2 regions of the Micromonospora sp. NPDC047812 genome follow, and region 2 is predicted to be linked to the other one. Evidence: predicted binding sites of a transcription regulator. Region 2 holds the regulator's gene; the other holds the start of a gene.
What was found. The regulator HrcA, encoded in region 2, represses chaperone genes, less so after heat shock. The targets are predictions, from matches to a motif close to GGTTNGCACNCTCNNNNNGAGNGTGCNAACC.

Region 1 (8,440 bases), on a different contig from region 2:
CTTGCCCTCCGCCATGCCCAGCAGCACCTGGAGTTCGCGTTCGGTGAGCCCGACCTGGGACCGCCGCGCGGGCCGGGCCCGCCCCGCCGCCCCGGGGGGCGTGGCCTCCGCCGGCTCGTCGGCGGGCTCGGCCGGGTCGTCGCCGCGCTGCGCCGGCACCACCGTCGGCGTGCCGCCCGGGCTGTCGGGGGCCGTCGCCGACCAGGTGGGACCCGGTTCGGCAGGCGGCCGGCCGGCCTGGCCGGTACGGGCGGGACCGCCGACCGCCGCGGTGTCCCGGGCCGGGTCGGTGACCGGGCGCCGGGCCGCCCGGCCGGGCGACGAGAGCAGCAGCAGGGCCTTGGCCACCGCGCTGGTCAGGTCCTGGTCGACGCCCTGGATGAGGCCCCGCGCGCCCGCGCTGATGGTGGCCGCGGCGGCCTCCGACTCCTCGGTGCCGAGCAGCAGCACGGAGGCCTGCGGCGCGCGGGCGAGCACCCGCCGGACGAAGCCCGCGCTGTCCGGCCGGGTGAGGGCCGTGTCCGCGAGCACCACGTCGGCGGGCCGCTCGGCGAGCCGCAGCATCACCTCGGGATCCGAGACCGCCGTCCGCACCACGGCGGACAGCCCGAGCCGTGCCGCCGCGGACGCGAGATGCTGCGCCGCGAGCGGTGTCCGAACGCACACGAGAACCGTACGCACAGTGGTCTCCTCTCCGTCCAGAAGCAGACCATGAGGGGGTCGGGTCGCGAGGGGGTTCGGGCAATCCAACGAACTTTTCCGACAAGTGGGGCATATGCCGCTACTTGCCGGAAGTTTTCGATCACAGGTGTGTGAGCCGGCGACGCCCCGGGTACGGAGGTCCCAGGCCGGAAACGGCGCGCCTGCGCGGACCGTCGCCCGGACGCCGATTCACCAGGATCTGCGCGGTGCCGCGCGGGAGGAGGGGTGCTGATGTCGAACGTACGCAGACTGCCCGGACCCATCGTCGACCTCTGGGACTGGCAGCGGCTCGGTGCCTGCCGGGGCCGGGACAGCGCGCAGTTCTTCCACCCGGACGGGGAGCGTGGCTCGTCCCGCCTGCGCCGGGAGTCCGGCGCGAAGGCCGTCTGCCGCGCCTGCCCGGTCCGGGCCGAGTGCGCCGCCCACGCCCTCGCCGTGCGCGAGCCGTACGGCGTGTGGGGCGGCTTCAGCGAGTCCGAGCGGCTGCGGCTGCTCGCCGTCGGCTGGGAGGACCTGGCCGACCGCCGCCAGAGCCGGGTGGACGTGGCCCGACTGGAGGCCCGCCTGGGCCAGCCGCACCGGTCGACCGTCCCCGCCCAGCGCAAGATCGCCTGAACCGGCGGCCTCTCAGACCACACCGACGCCGCGTCCCCGCACCCGGGGGACGCGGCGTCGCGGCGTTTCCGGCCGCGCGCACCCCGTGCCCGGGAGGACGCTCAGCGCACCGTGACGGTGACGGTGTGCCAGCCGGTGGCGCCGTCCGGGGCGACCGCCTGCCGCCGTCCGGTCTGCGTCTCGCCGGTGACGTCGGTCGCCCGGACGGAGAGGGTGTGCTCCCCCGGCGTGGCGTCCCACCGCCACGACCACTGGACCCAGGTGTCCACCGAGACCACGGGAGCCAGCTCCGCCTCGCGCCACGGCCCGTCGTCGACGCGTACCTCGACGCGGCGGATGCCGCGGTGCTGCGCCCAGGCCACCCCGGCCACCGTGACCACGCCGGCGGTGAGCCGGTTGCGCGGGCGGGGCGTGTCGATCCGGGACTGGGTCTTCACCGGCCCCTGCGCCGACCAGCCGCGCGGCACCCAGTACGCGTCGAAGTCCGCGAAGCTGGTCAGCTCCAGCTCGGTCACCCACTTGCAGGCCGACACGTAGCCGTACAGGCCGGGCACCACCATCCGCGCGGGGAAGCCGTGCCGCACCGGCAGCGGCTCGCCGTTCATCCCCACCGCCAGCAGCGCGTCGCGCCCGTCCCGGAGCACCGCGGTCGGCGTGCCGCAGGTCCACCCGTCCACCGAGCGGCCGACGACCTGGTCGGCGCCCTCCTCCGGCTCGGCCTCGTCGAGCAGCTCCCGGATCGGCACGCCCAGCCAGCGCGCGTTGCCGACGAGGTCCCCGCCCACCTCGTTGGAGACGCAGGCGAGGGTGACGTACCGCTCGACCATCGGGCGGGCGAGCAGGTCGGCGAAGCTCAGCTCGATCTCGTTGCGTACCCGGCCGTGGATGCGCAGCCGCCAGGTCTCCGGGTCCACCTGTGGCAGCACCAGCGCGGTGTCGATCCGGTAGAAGCCGAAGTTCGGCGTGACGTACGGGGCGAGCTGGGTCAGCGACAGGTCCGCCCCCGCCGGCACCGCCGGGGCGGGCGCCGCCGGGGCGGGCAGCACGACGGCCTCCCGGGCCGCCGACACCCCCCGCCGGCCGGCGAGCCACCGACCGCCGAGCCCGGCCACCCCGGCCGCGCCGACCAGCAGGCCGGCCCCGGTCAGGAACCGTCGCCGCGACGCCGGGTCGCTGGGCTCCAACGGCTGCGCAGGCGCCACGGCGGGCCCCTCGGCCGTGGGCGGCGACGCGGGCGCCTCGGCGGTGGGCGACGGCGCCGGCCCCTCGGCCGTGGGCGGCGGCGCGGGAGCCACGGTGGGCGGTGGTGTGGGCGGGGACCAGGGCCACGGGTCGAGTTCGAGCGGACCGGCGACGAAGGCCCAGAGCACCGCCGCCCCGAGCCCGGCGCCGACCAGCGAGGGCAGCGCGTCGGTGGGCCCGGCGCCGGGCCGGGTCACGGCGGCGGCCACGCCGAGGGCGGCGAAGGCGGCGATGCCGGCGAGGCCGATCGCCAGCCGGCGCAGGGAGAGCACGCCGAGCAGCGCGGCGAAGGCGGCGAGCAGCAGACCCGTCCCGACCAGTAGCGCGACCTTGTCGTACGTGCCGAAGAGGGCGATGCCGAGCTGCTTGAGCGGCTCGGGCACCGTGTCGACCACGAGCCCTCCGACGGCGACCAGCGGCGCCGAACGGGGACCGGTCAGCACCGCCACCAGCTCGGCGGAGCCGATCGCCACCGCGGCGGCGGTGACCCCGGCCAGGGCGGCGTAGCCGCGCGTCGTGCTGCTCATCGGGCCAGTGTTTCCGATGCACCGGCCGGCCGGTAGTCGCGCCGGCGCCCGCGAAGGCGTCGGGGCGCACCGTCACGCGGACGGTGCGCCCCGACGAGGCGTACGGCGAGGGTCAGAAGCCCGGGCCGTGCTGGTGGCCGTGGCCGTGGCTGTGGCCGTGCCCACCGGCGGCGGCCGGCTCGGCCTTCTCCGGCTTCTCCACCACGAGGCTCTCCGTGGTGAGCAGCAGGCCGGCGATCGACGCGGCGTTGGTGACCGCGTTGCGGGTCACCTTCACCGGGTCGAGGATGCCGGCCTTCGCCAGGTCGACGTACTCGCCGGTGGCGGCGTCGAGGCCGTGGCCCCACTCCTTGCCGGCGACCTTGTTCACGACGACGTAGCCGTCGTGGCCGGCGTTCTGCGCGATCCAGCGCAGCGGCTCGACCAGCGCCTTGCGCACGATCGAGACGCCGACCTTCTCGTCACCGGTGAAGCCGAGGTCGTCGTCGAGCGCCGGCAGGATCTGCACCAGGGCGGCGCCACCGCCGGGGACGGTGCCCTCCTCGACCGCGGCCTTGGTGGCGGCGATCGCGTCCTCGATGCGGTGCTTGCGCTCCTTCATCTCGACCTCGGTCGCGGCACCGACCTTGATGACCGCGATGCCGCCGGAGAGCTTGGCCAGCCGCTCGGCGAGCTTCTCCCGGTCCCAGTCGGAGTCCGAGGCCTCGATCTCCTTGCGGATCTGCGCGACCCGGTCGGCGACCTCGCTCGACTTGCCACCACCGTCGACGACCGTGGTGTTCTCCTTGTCGACCACCACGCGCCGGGCGGTGCCGAGCACCTCCAGGCCCACCTGGTCGAGCTTGTAGCCCAGCTCGGGCGCGACCAGCTCGGCGCCGGTGAGGATCGCCATGTCCTGGAGCATCGCCTTGCGCCGGTCACCGAAGCCGGGGGCCTTGACCGCGCAGACCTTGAGGGTCTTGCGGATCGAGTTGACCACCAGCGTCGACAGCGCCTGGCCGTCGACGTCCTCGGCGATGATCAGCAGCGGCTTGCTGTTCTGGAGGACCTTCTCCAGCAGCGGCAGCAGCTCCTCGATCGCCGAGATCTTCTGGGTCGTGATCAGGATGTACGGGTCCTCCAGGACCGACTCCTGCGACTCCATGTCGGTGACGAAGTTCGGCGAGATGAAGCCCTTGTCGAACTGGAGACCCTCGGTCACGTCCAGCTCGGTGTGCAGGGCGGAGCCCTCCTCGACGGTGATGACACCGTCGCGGCCGACCCTCTCCATCGCCTCGGCGATCAGCTCGCCGATGGTGGCGTCCTGCGCGGAGATCGTCGCGACGTGCGCGATCGACTTCTTGTCGGCGACGTCGACCGCGCGGCCGAGCAGCGCCTCGGAGACCTTGGCGGCCGCCGCGTCGATGCCCCGCTTGAGGCCGGCCGGGTTGGCGCCGGCCGTGACGTTGCGCAGGCCCTCGCGGACCATCGCCTGGGCCAGCACGGTGGCGGTGGTGGTCCCGTCGCCGGCGACGTCGTTGGTCTTGGTCGCCACCTCCTTGACCAGCTGCGCACCGAGGTTCTCGTAGGGGTTGGTGAGCTCGATCTCCTTGGCGATGGTCACGCCGTCGTTGGTGATCGTGGGCACACCGAACTTCTTGTCCAGGACGACGTTGCGCCCGCGTGGGCCGAGGGTGACCTTGACCGCGTCCGCGAGGGCGTTGACACCGTGCTCGAGCAGGTGCCGGGCGTCGTCCGAGAAGCTCAGGATCTTCGCCATGAATGTCCCTTCGAAGCGTTGTCGCCCCGGCCCGGCGAGCCGGACCGGGGCGACGACACTGATCGGTTGCTTACTTCTCGATGACCGCGAGGACGTCGCGGGCGGAGAGCACCAGGTACTCCTCGCCGGCGTACTTGACCTCGGTGCCGCCGTACTTCGAGTAGAGGACGGTGTCGCCGACCTTCACGTCGACCGGCACGCGGTTGCCCTTGTCGTCGATCCGGCCCGGGCCGACAGCGAGGACGGTGCCCTCCTGCGGCTTCTCCTTGGCGGTGTCGGGGATCACGATGCCGGAGGCGGTGGTGGTCTCGGCCTCGTTCGCCTGGACCACGATGCGGTCCTCGAGCGGCTTGATCGCAACCTTGGTCGCGGTAGTCACGGGCATACCCTCCTGGGGTACTGGTTTCGTTACCGGTCGGCGCGCCGACCGGCGTCAATCTGCCACATGCCACCGGGCGGGGCCGTCGTCGCGGGTGCCGGTCCGCCTGGCGTTCAGCGCCCGGGCCACGAGGCCCGGAAGCTGGCACCCTCAGGGCGAGAGTGCTAATCGCAGGTTATTCCTCGGCTAGCACTCCGTCAAGGAGAGTGCCAACCCGGCGGCCGGCGCGTCGGGTCCGCCGACCACAATGTCCGGGTGGATCTCGACCAGCTCGCCGCCCTGCGTACGCCCGAGGGGTCGGCCGCGCTCGCCGCGGCCGCGCGGGTGGCCGGCGGCGACCCGCTGACCGCGGCGGCCGCGCTCCGCTCGACCGGGCTGCCGGCCGGCCTGGCGTCGGCCGCCCTCACCCAGGCCGAGCTGCGGCGCCGGGCCGTCGGCAAGTTCGGGCCAGCGGCGGCGGGGATGTTCCTCACCCGGGCCGGGCTGGAGCAGGCCACGCGGGGCGTCGTCGCGGCGCGGCGGGCCGAGCGGCTGCGGGCCGCCGGGGTGCGCGCGCTCGCCGACCTCGGCTGCGGCCTCGGCGCGGACGCGCTCGCCGCGGCCCGCGCCGGCATCCGGGTGTACGGCGTGGAGGCCGACCCGCTGACCGCCGCGATGGCCGCCGCGAACGCCGAGGCGGCCGGGCTGGCCGAGCTGTTCACGGTGGAGTGCGGCGACGCCACGGCGTTCGACGTGGACCGGGTCGACGGGGTGTTCTGCGACCCGGCGCGGCGCAGGGCGGGCACCGGGCGGCGGATCTTCGACCCGAACGCCTACTCCCCGCCCTGGGACTTCGTGGTCGGGCTGGCCGAGCGGGTGCCGCACACCGTCGTGAAGGTGGCGCCCGGCATCGACCACGCGCTGGTCCCGGCGGGCGCCGAGGCGGAGTGGGTGAGCGTCGACGGCGACCTGGTCGAGGCGGCCCTGTGGTGCGGCGAGCTGGCGCGGGTCCCCCACCGCGCCACCCTGCTGCGCGGCAGCCGACGGCCCCCCGTCGACGACTCCGGCGCGGGAGGGGGGCCCGCCGATCGACCGGCCGGCTCCTGCGAGCTGACCGGCTCCGGCGCCGCCGAGGCGGCCGTCGGCCCGGCGCGCCGGTTCCTGTACGACCCCGACCCGGCGGTGGTCCGCGCGCACCTGGTCGCGGAGCTGGCGGAGACGCTCGGCGCGACGCTGGCCGACCCGAGCATCGCCTACCTCTACGCGGACGCGCCGACACCGACGCCGTTCGCCCGCTGCCTGGAGGTCACCGACGTGCTGCCGTTCTCGCTCAAGCGGCTGCGGGCGTTGCTGCGGGAGCGTCGGGTCGGGCGGGTGGAGATCCTCAAGCGCGGGTCCGCCCTGGAGCCGGAGAAGCTCCGCCGGGACCTGCGACTGGCCGGGGACGAGGCGGCCAGCCTGGTGCTGACCCGGGTCACCGGGGCGCCGACGGTGCTGCTCTGCCGGCCGGTCGGGTAGCGCGCGGGACAGTTGCGCGCCGGCGTCGACGGTCCGGCCCTTTCGGCTCGCGGGTCGCGCGGGGCCGGGTTAGCTTGACCGTCATGGCGGGACAGGGCACTCCGGCGACCGCGCTGCTGACGAAGCGGAAGGTCGCCCACAGCACCCATCCGTACGACGTCTCCCCGGACGCCCCGAACTACGGCGCGCTGGTCGCGGCGGCGCTGGGGGTGCCGCCGGAGCGGGTGTTCAAGTCGCTGGTCGCCGAGGTCGACGGCGCGCTGACGGTGGCGGTCGTGCCGGTCACCGGCGAGCTGGACCTCAAGGCGCTCGCGGCGGCGGTCGGCGGCAAGCGGGCCGCCATGGCCGACCGGACGGTGGCCGAACGGGCCACCGGCTACGTGCGCGGCGGGATCAGCCCGCTCGGCCAGCGTCGGTGGCTGCCCACGGTGCTCGACTCGTCGGCGCTCGACCATCCCACCGTCTACGTCTCGGCGGGCCGGCGCGGCCTCCAGCTCCAGCTCGCCCCGCAGGATCTGGTGACGCTCACCGGGGCGACCACGGCCCCGCTGTCGACCCGCTGAGCTGCGCCGCTCCGGCGACATCGAGAGAGCGCTCCCCCATCCGGCGTCGGCCAGGTGTCAGGGACGTTGCTGAATTGTTACTGCCGACAACAAACTCGCGACCTCGGTGCTCTTGTGCCCACACCGCCGCGCGGAATACGTTGCCGGACACAACAAACCAACATCATCCCCCACCCCCGAAAGGACCCTGCTGATGCGCAAGGGCTTCCTCACCTTCGCTGCCGTGGGCCTGCTGGCCACCGGCGGCCTGACCGCCTGCGGCGACGACTCCGGTTCCGAGGCCGGCGGCTCCACCGAGAAGAAGCCGAAGATCGGCGTGATCCTGCCGGACAGCAAGTCCTCCGCCCGCTGGGAGGGCGCGGACCGCAAGTTCCTGGAGGAGGCGTTCAAGGCCGCCGGCGTCGACTACGACATCCAGAACGCCCAGGGCGACAAGACGGCGTTCCAGACCATCGCCGACCAGATGATCACCAACGGCGTCACCGCCCTGATGATCGTCAACCTGGACTCCGGCACCGGCAAGGCCGTGCTCGACAAGGCCAAGTCCCAGGGTGTGGCGACCATCGACTACGACCGGCTCACGCTGGGCGGCTCGGCCACCTACTACGTCAGCTTCGACAACGAGGTCGTCGGCAAGCTCCAGGGCGAGGGCCTGAGCAAGTGCCTGACCGACAAGGGCGCCAAGAACCCGGTCGTGGCCTACCTGAACGGCTCCCCGACCGACAACAACGCCACGCTGTTCAAGAACGGGTACGACTCGGTGCTCAAGCCGAAGTTCGACTCGAAGGAATACACCAAGGGCCCGGACCAGAACGTGCCGGAGTGGGACAACACCCAGGCCGCCACGATCTTCGAGCAGATGCTGACCCAGACCGGCGGCAAGATCGACGGCGTGCTCGCCGCCAACGACGGCCTCGGCAACGCGGCCATCTCGGTGCTGAAGAAGAACAAGCTCAACGGCAAGGTCCCGGTGACCGGCCAGGACGCCACCACGCAGGGCCTGCAGAACATCCTCGCCGGCGACCAGTGCATGACCGTCTACAAGGCGATCAAGGAGGAGGCGAAGGCCGCCTCGGACCTGGCCATCGCGGTGGCCAAGGGTGAGAAGAAGGAGACCAGCCAGACGGTCAAGGACCCGGAGGGCGGCCGGGACGTC
Region 2 (8,440 bases):
TCACCCGCGCCGAGCAGGTTGACCATGATCTTGGAATCCGGGACGGTGATCCTGGTCTGCACCCGGGGCGGGCCGGGAGGTGGGGTGCCGGTCATAGGTCGGGCCGAGGGGCCCTGCGCCACCTGCTCTCGATCTCGGCGCCGGCCTGCTGGCGCGACGCGCTGACGTTCCTGCCATCTTATCTTTCCAACAGCGGTGGCACCCTGCCCATTTCCGCGCGTGGGGCACGAGCGGACCGGTCACCCCGTCCGCGGCGGGGGCGGACCGGACGGGGCGGCTCCTCGGCCCCGGCCCGTCCGGTCACGCGCGCCCGTCAGGAGCCGGCGCGGAAGTCGTAGCGCTCGAAGGTCTCCTGGTGCCGGGTGAACCGGTAGGTCGCCCAGTGCATCAGGACCACCGAGCCGTGCTCGTCCCGGGTCAGCCGGAGCAGCTCCCCCGCCTCCCGGCCGGAGACCGTGCGGAACACGTCCGGCCGCTCCGGCAGCGGGACGAAGACCGACGGCGGCTTGCCGGCCGGGTCGTCGGCGCCCCGGGCCCGCAGCTCGCCGTCGTGCCAGGAGAAGACGTACTCGAAACCCTCTCCCCACCAGCGGCCGAGCAGCCCGCGTACGCCCTCCGGGGCGGGCGGGCCCGGCTGCCACGGCGTGACGTCGGCGGGATCGTGCTCGGCCGCGGCGGCCAGCAGCCGGTGCGGCAGGTCGAGGACCTCGCCGGCGGTGCCGGAGGAGCCGAGCACCGCGACCCCCATCGCGCCGGGGGTGCCCTCCCCGCCCCGCCGGCCGTAGACGCCGGCCAGGAATCCGGGCATCGCGCCGTCGTGGCCGACGTGCATGATCCGCTCGCCCTGCGGCACCAGGATCAGCCCCAGCCCGAAGCCGCCGGCCCAGAGCGTCTCGTCGGTGACCGTCGCCGGCCAGCGCATCTCGTCGAGCGTGGCCGGGGCGAGCACGGCGCCGGCCGGGTCCAGCGCCGCCGGGTCGGCGAGGAAGGCCGCCCAGCGGGCCATGTCGGAGGCGGTGCTCCACAGCTGCGCCGCCGGACCGAGCGCCCCGAAGTCGGTCGGCGGCTCGGGGTGCGCCTCGTCGGAGTAGGCGTCGACCAGGAACCCCGTCGCGGCGTGCGGCCCGGGCGTCGTCGAGGTCCCGGCCAGCCCCAGCGGGGTCAGCACCCGCTCGCCGAGCACCTCCGCCCAGGTGCCGCCACGCAGGTGGCCGACGAGCCGGCCGAGCAGCGCCATGCCCAGGTTCGAGTAGTGGAAGCGGCGGCCCGGGGGCAGCACCCGCTCGGTCCGGGCCAGGTCGGCGACCAGCCCGTCGACGTCCGGCGTGCGCAGGGTGTCCCAGACGTCGCCGTACGGCTCGCGTTGCAGGCCGGCGGTGTGCGACAGCAGCCGACGCACCGTCAACTCGCCGTGCGCCGGCAGGTCCAGGTGCCGACCCAGCGGGTCGTCCAGGTCCAGCAGGCCGTCGTCGCGGCACTGGAGCGTCAGCACGGCGGTGAACGTCTTCGTGACCGACCCGATCCGGAACCGGGTGCCCGGCCCCAGCTCGGTGTCGTTGCCGGTCCCACCGACGGCGCACGTCCAGAGCGGACGGTCCGCGCGGTGCAGGGCCGCCGACACCGCCGGCACCCGGGCCTGGGCCTGGACCGTGCGCACCAGCCGGGACAGGCGGTCGCCGATCGGCGTCACGCGAGGTTCCGGGCCAGCATCGGGCCCAGTGGCGCCCCGCCGAGCACGTGCGCGTGCACGTGGAAGACCTCCTGACCGCCGTACGCGCCGGTGTTGAACATCAGCCGGAAGCCGTCGCCGAGCAGCCCCTCGTCCTCGGCCACCGCGGCAGCCGTGGCGAGGACCTCCCCGGCCAGCGCGGGATCGCCCTGGGCGAGCGTCGCCACGTCGGCGTAGTGCTCCTTCGGGATGACCAGCACGTGCACCGGCGCCTTCGGGCCGATGTCACGGAAGGCGAGCGTGGTGGCGGTTTCCCGGACGATCGTGGCCGGAATCTCCCCGGCGACGATCCGGCAGAACAGGCAGTCGGTTCCCATCCGGGCAGTGTAAGGAAGGGCACCCCGTCGACGCCCGCGCCGCGGTGGGGACCCTTCTCCACGACGCACCGGGCCGGCCCGGCATGATGGCCGGCGTGACTTCACGGGCGGTACTGGTGACGGGGGCCTCGCGCGGCATCGGGCGGGCGGTGGCGACCGCGTTCGCGGCAGGCGGCGACCGGGTGGCGATCCACCACCGGGACTCGGCGGAGCTGGCCGAGCGGCTACGCGCCGAACTGCCCGGCGAGGGGCACGTGGTGGTCCGCGCCGACCTCACCGACCCGGATGCCGTACGGGCCATGGTGGATCAGGCCGCCGACCTGCTCGGCGGGCTCGACGTGCTGGTCAACAACGCCGGGGTGTACGGCGAGCGGGACGCCCCGCACCCGGTCTTCGGCGCCTCCTACGAGCAGTGGCGCGCACGGTGGCGGCAGGTGCTGGAGACCAACCTGACCGGCGCGGGCAACGTCATCTGGTGCGCCGCGCAGCACATGCGCGACCGGGGCGGCCGGATCGTCAACGTCTCCTCCCGGGGGGCCTTCCGGGGCGAGCCGGAGCAGCCGGCGTACGGGGCGAGCAAGGCGGGGCTGAACGCCCTGGGGCAGTCGCTGGCGGTGGCCCTCGCCCCGTACGGCATCACGGTCGCCACGGTCGCCCCGGGCTTCGTCGAGACAAACATGACCACCGGGCACCTGAGCGGGGATCGGGGGGCCGCGATCCGGGCGCAGAGCCCGTTCAACCGGGTGGCCCGCCCCGAGGAGATCGCCGCCGCCGTGCACTGGCTCGCCTCCCCGCAGGCGGAGTGGGCCTCCGGCACCATCGTCGACCTCAACGGCGCGTCCTACCTCCGCACCTAACCCCCCGGACGGCGGGTCACCAGTGAGCCAGGCGGGTGGCGAGGACCGCTAGGGCGGCCACGCCGGCGGTGGACGTACGCAGCACCGAGGGCCCCAGGCGCACCGGGCGGGCGCCGACCTCGGTGAAGGCGGTCAGCTCGGCGTCGGCGATGCCGCCCTCCGGCCCCACCACCAGCACGATCTCACCGGCGGCGGGCAGCTCGACGGTGGTCAGCCGCTCACCCGCCTCCTCGTGCAGGACGAACGCCGCGGCGGCGCCGGCGATCCGGCGGGCCACCGTCGCGGTGGACTCGTCGGGTGCGCCGGCCACCACCGGCAGCCACGACCGGCGGGCCTGCTTCGCCGCCTCCCGGGCCGTGGCGACCCACTTCTCCCGTGCCCGTACGCCCCGGTCGCCGCGCCACTGCGCCACCGAGCGGGACGCCGCCCAGGGCACGATCTCGTCCACCCCGACCTCGGTCATCGCCTGCACGGCCAGCTCGCCCCGGTCGCCCTTGGCGATGCCCTGCACCACCACGAGGCGGGGGACGGACGCGTCGACGTACCCCCGGGAGGTGACCTCGAGGACGAGGGTGCCCTTGCCGACGGCCGTGATCACCGCGGACGCGGTGCCGCCCCGGCCGTCGGCGAGCAGCAGTTCCTCGCCGACGCGCAGCCGTTGCACGGTGGCGGCGTGGTGCCCCTCGGGGCCGCCCAGGGTGAGCTGGTCGACGGTGGGCAGCGACTCGACCAGGAACAGCGGCGCGGACACGACGATCAGGCTAGCCGCCCCGGCGGGCGCCGGGGCGGTCAGGCCGGGTCAGGCGTGGCCGTTGAAGGCGTCGCGCATCCGGGAGAAGAAGCCGCCCTGCTTGGTGAGCTCGGCGACCTCCTCGCCCCGGGTCTTGGCGAAGTCGCGCAGCATCTTCTCCTGGTCGGCGTCGAGCTTGGTGGGGGTACGCACGTCGAGGTGGACGTAGAGGTCGCCCCGGCCGGTGCCGCGCAGGTGCGGCACGCCCCGGGCGCGCAGCCGCAGGGTGCTGCCCGGCTGGGTGCCGGCCTTGACGTCGACCGTCTCCTCGCTGTCCAGCGTCTTGATGGTCAGCCGGGTGCCGAGGGCCGCCGCGGTCATCGGCACCGTGACCCGGCAGTGCAGGTCGTCGCCCTTGCGGGAGTAGACGTCGTGCGGCCGCTCGTGGATCTCCACGTAGAGGTCGCCGGCCGTGCCGCCGCCCGGGCCGACCTCGCCCTGCTGGGCGAGGCGGATGCGCATGCCGTCCTCGACACCGGCCGGGATCTTGACGGTCAGCGAACGTCGGGTGCGGACGCGGCCGTCGCCGGCGCAGGTCGGGCACGGGTGCGGGATGGTGGTGCCGTACCCCTGGCAGACCGTGCACGGCCGGGCGGAGACCACCTGACCGAGGAAGGTGCGCTGCACGGACTGCACCTCGCCCCGCCCGGCGCACGCCTCACAGGTGGCCAGGTGGGTGCCGGCCGCCGTGCCGGCGCCCGAGCAGGTGGTGCAGAGCACGGCGGTGTCGACGGTGATCGGCGCCTCGACGCCGAACGCGGTCTCGTGCAGGTCCAGCTCCAGCCGCAGGATCGCGTCCGCGCCGGGCCGGGTCCGCGGTCGCGGGCCCCGCGAACCGCCGGCCGCGCCGCCGAAGAACGCGTCCATGATGTCCTGGAAGCCGACGAACGGCCCGGCGCCGCCGGGGCCGCCCGGGCCACCCGCACCCCCGCCGCCGGGGGCGAGCGGGTCGCCGCCCAGGTCGACGATCTGCCGTTTCCGGTCGTCCGAGAGGACCTCGTACGCGGCGTTGATGTCCTTGAACTTCTCCTGTGCCTCCGGATCCGGATTCACGTCCGGGTGGAACTGCCGCGCCAACTTGCGGTAGGCGCGCTTGATCTCGTCGTCGGAGGCTTCCCGGCTCACCCCGAGAATGCCGTAGTAGTCCCTGGCCACTGCGTTCCGTGTCCTCATGTTCGTCTCGCGTTGCGCCGGTCGGCGGCCGGAGCCGGCCGTCGGCCCTGACTGGTCAGTTCTGGGCCAGCAGCTCGCCCACGTAGCGTGCCACGGCCCGCACCGTGGCGATGGTGCCGGGGTAGTCCATCCGGGTCGGCCCCAGCACGCCGAGGCCGCCTACGCTGGTCGTGCCCGGCCCGTAGCCGGTGCTGACCACCGAGGCGGCGCGCAGGTTGTCGATCTCGTTCTCGTCGCCGATCAGCACCCGCGTCGTGCTCGGCTCCGCCTCGCCGATGAGCTTGAGCATGACGACCTCCTCCTCCAGCGCCTCCAGGATGGGACGCAGGGAGCCCTGGAAGTCGAGCAGGCCACCGCGGGTGAGGTTGGCCGTGCCGGCCAGCGCGATCCGCTCCTCGTGCCGCTCGATCAGCGTTTCCAGCAGCACGGTGGAGAGGGTGGTCATCGCCGGCCGCAGGTGCGGCAGCGACTCCTCGACCAGCGCCTGCACCAGCGGCGGGGTCTCCGACAGCCGGGTGCCGACCAGCTTCTCGTTGACCAGCCGGCGCAGGTCCGTGACGTCGTCGGCGGGGATCGGCGCGGGCAGCTCGACCAGCCGCTGCTCGACCCGGCCGGTGTCGGCGATCATGACCAGCATCAGCCGGGTGGTGGAGATCGGCACCAGCTCCAGGTGGCGCACCGAGGAGCGGGCCAGGCTCGGGTACTGCACCACGGCGACCTGCCGGGTCAGTTGCGCCAGCAGCCGGACGGTGCGGTGCACCACGTCGTCGAGGTCGACGGCGCCGACCAGGAAACGCTCGATCGCCCGGCGCTCGGCCGGGCTGAGCGGCTTCACCCGGGACAGCCGGTCCACGAAGAGCCGGTAGCCCCGGTCGGTGGGCACCCGGCCGGCGCTGGTGTGCGGCTGGCGGATGTAGCCCTCCTCCTCCAGCACGGCCATGTCGTTGCGGACGGTCGCCGGTGAGACCCCCAGCTGGTGCCGCTCGACCAGCGCCTTGCTGCCGACGGGCTCCTGCGTGGCGACGTAGTCCTCGACGATCGCGCGCAGTACGGCGAGCTTGCGGTCGTCGAGACCCATTCTCCCCACCTCCTGTCGCACGTCGGCCCCGGCACGCGGGGGGCCGGGGCGGGCTGCTGGCACTCGACTGTAGCGAGTGCCAGTCTACGTCGGCGGGGCCGCCGGCGCGATGATCGACCTGGGGCGATCAGTCCGATCGGCGACCGTGCGGGCCCGCCGGACGGGCCCGGGGACCGGTCGTCCCACGCCGGTGTCACGCTGGTGCCGCCTTGCCGGCTGCCCCTACCGTGACCTCCATGACTGAACCACCTCGCCCTCCCGGAGCGGGGGACCCCGGCTTCCCGCCGGATCCGACCGCTCCGTCGGGGGTTCCCGGCCACGCCGGCTCCGGCGACCCCACCGCACCACTGTCCGGGGCACCCGGCCCGGGCAACCATCCTCCACCCGGTGACTATCCGCCGCCCACCGGCGACCAGCCGCCGTCGGGCGGCTACCCCCCGCCCGGTGACTATCCCCCGCCCGGTGGCTTCCCTCCGCCCGGCGGCTACGGCCCGCCGGGGGCCGGCTACCCGGCCGGTGGCGGCTACGGACCGCCGACGGGCGGCTACGCCAGCAACGACGACAAGAACTGGGCCCTGATCGCCCACTTCGGCGGCGCGGTCGGCGTGATCGTCGGCGGCGGCCTGCTCGGCTGGCTGGCGCCGCTCATCGCGCTGATGGCCCGGGGGCAGCAGTCGCCGACCGCCCGGGCGCACGCCGTCGCGGCGCTGAACTTCCAGCTCACCTGGATGATCGTCGGGGTGCTGAGCTGGGTGGTCACGCTGATCACCTGCGGGGTGCTGTTCTTCGTCCCGATGCTCGTCTGGCTGGTGCCGCTGATCTTCGGCATCGTCGGCGGGGTCAAGGCCAACGAGGGCGTGCTCTACCGCTACCCGATGACCTACGGCTTCACCAGGTGACCCGGGTCGGCCGCTCCCCCGGCCGGCCCCGGCACGCGGTTCACGGCAGCAGGTCACGGACGACCGCGTCGGCGAGCAGCCGGCCCCGCAGCGTCAGCACGGCCCGACCGGCCGCGTGTTCGTCGGCGACCAGCAGCCCGTCGGCGAGGGCCCGCGCGGCGCCGGCCCGACCGGCGTCGTCGAGGGCGGCCAGGGGCAGCCCGGAGGCGAGGCGCAGTCGGAGCATGACGTCCTCCATGTGCGCCTCGTCGGCGGTGAGCACCTCGCGGGCGAGGCCGGGCGACTCGCCGCCGGCCAGGCGCTTCGCGTACGTCGTGGGGTGCTTGACGTTCCACCAGCGCACGCCGCCGACGTGGCTGTGCGCCCCCGGGCCGAGGCCCCACCAGTCGGCGCCGGTCCAGTAGAGCAGGTTGTGCCGGCACCGGGCCGCCTCGTCGCGGGCCCAGTTCGACACCTCGTACCAGGACAGCCCGGCCGCGTCGAGGGCGGCCTCCGCGGCGAGGTAGCGGTCCGCGGCGACGTCGTCGGAGGGGTACGGCAGCTCGCCGCGCCGCATCCGGGCGGCCAGCCGCGTGCCGTCCTCCACGATCAGGGCGTACGCGCTGACGTGGTCCACCCCGGCGGCGACGACCTGGTCGAGGGAGGCGGCGAAGTCCGCCTCGGTCTCCCCCGGCGTGCCGTAGATCAGGTCCAGGTTGACGTGGTCGAACCCGGCGTCGCGCGCCTCGCGGGCGGCGGCGACGGCCCGGCCTGCGCTGTGCGTACGGTCGAGGATCGCCAGCACCCCCGGCGCGGCGGACTGCATGCCCAGCGAGATCCGGGTGTAGCCGGCGGCCCGCAGCGCCTTCAGCGACTCCGGCGTGACCGACTCCGGGTTGGCCTCGGTGGTCACCTCGGCGTCGGACGCGAGCCCCCAGGTGCGGTCGATGCCGTCGAGGATCCGGGCCAGGTCGTCGGCGGGGAGCAGGGTCGGGGTGCCGCCGCCGACGAAGACCGTGTCGACCCGGGACGGCGGCGCGTCGCCCAGCACCCGGCGGGCCAGCGCCAGCTCGGCCAGCACGGTGTCGGCGTAGTCCTCCCGGCCCGCCCCGCCGCCCAGCTCGGCGGCGGTGTACGTGTTGAAGTCGCAGTAGCCGCAGCGGCTGGCGCAGAACGGCACGTGCACGTACACGCCGAAGCCGCGCGCGCCAACGGCTCGGGTGGCGGTGGCGGGCAGCGAGCCGTCGACGGGGACGGTTTCGCCTTCTGGAAGGACGCCGGGCATGGCCACTAGTGTGCCCTTCCATGACCTCTCCCGACGTGCTCGTGCGGGCCGCCACGGCCCGTGGGGTGACCACCCTCACCCTGGACAGCCCGCACAACCGCAACGCGCTCTCCACGCCGCTGATGACCCAGCTGCTGGCCGGCCTCGCCGAGGCGGTCGCCGACGACTCCGTACGCGTGATCGTGCTCGACCACACGGGCCCGGTCTTCTGTTCCGGGGCGGACCTGAAGGAGACGGCCGCCGCGTACGCCAGCGGGACCGTGCCGGCCGGGATGCTCGGCGACGTGCTCGCGGCGGTCTGGGAGTGCCCGAAGCCGGTGGTGGCGAAGGTGG

Region 1: the regulator HrcA is predicted to act here: its motif matches at 5,364-5,394, upstream of groES (co-chaperone GroES).

The regions. Positions count from the first base shown of each region.
Region 1 covers NZ_JBEYRY010000001.1:1,206,336-1,214,775, forward strand. The annotation lists gene AB0883_RS05490 (LuxR C-terminal-related transcriptional regulator) at 1-681, opposite strand, end outside; gene AB0883_RS05495 (WhiB family transcriptional regulator) at 934-1,317, shown strand; gene AB0883_RS05500 (molybdopterin-dependent oxidoreductase) at 1,419-3,086, opposite strand; gene groL (chaperonin GroEL) at 3,199-4,845, opposite strand; gene groES (co-chaperone GroES) at 4,916-5,230, opposite strand; gene AB0883_RS05515 (methyltransferase domain-containing protein) at 5,480-6,721, shown strand; gene ybaK (Cys-tRNA(Pro) deacylase) at 6,805-7,284, shown strand; gene AB0883_RS05525 (sugar ABC transporter substrate-binding protein) at 7,478-8,440, shown strand, end outside.
Region 2 covers NZ_JBEYRY010000015.1:60,419-68,858, reverse strand. The annotation lists gene AB0883_RS29330 (PhoH family protein) at 1-95, opposite strand, end outside; gene AB0883_RS29325 (serine hydrolase domain-containing protein) at 314-1,690, opposite strand; gene AB0883_RS29320 (histidine triad nucleotide-binding protein) at 1,687-2,046, opposite strand; gene AB0883_RS29315 (SDR family oxidoreductase) at 2,142-2,903, shown strand; gene AB0883_RS29310 (16S rRNA (uracil(1498)-N(3))-methyltransferase) at 2,920-3,654, opposite strand; gene dnaJ (molecular chaperone DnaJ) at 3,703-4,848, opposite strand; gene hrcA (heat-inducible transcriptional repressor HrcA) at 4,922-5,944, opposite strand; gene AB0883_RS29295 (DUF4870 domain-containing protein) at 6,181-6,843, shown strand; gene hemW (radical SAM family heme chaperone HemW) at 6,884-8,107, opposite strand; gene AB0883_RS29285 (enoyl-CoA hydratase-related protein) at 8,128-8,440, shown strand, end outside.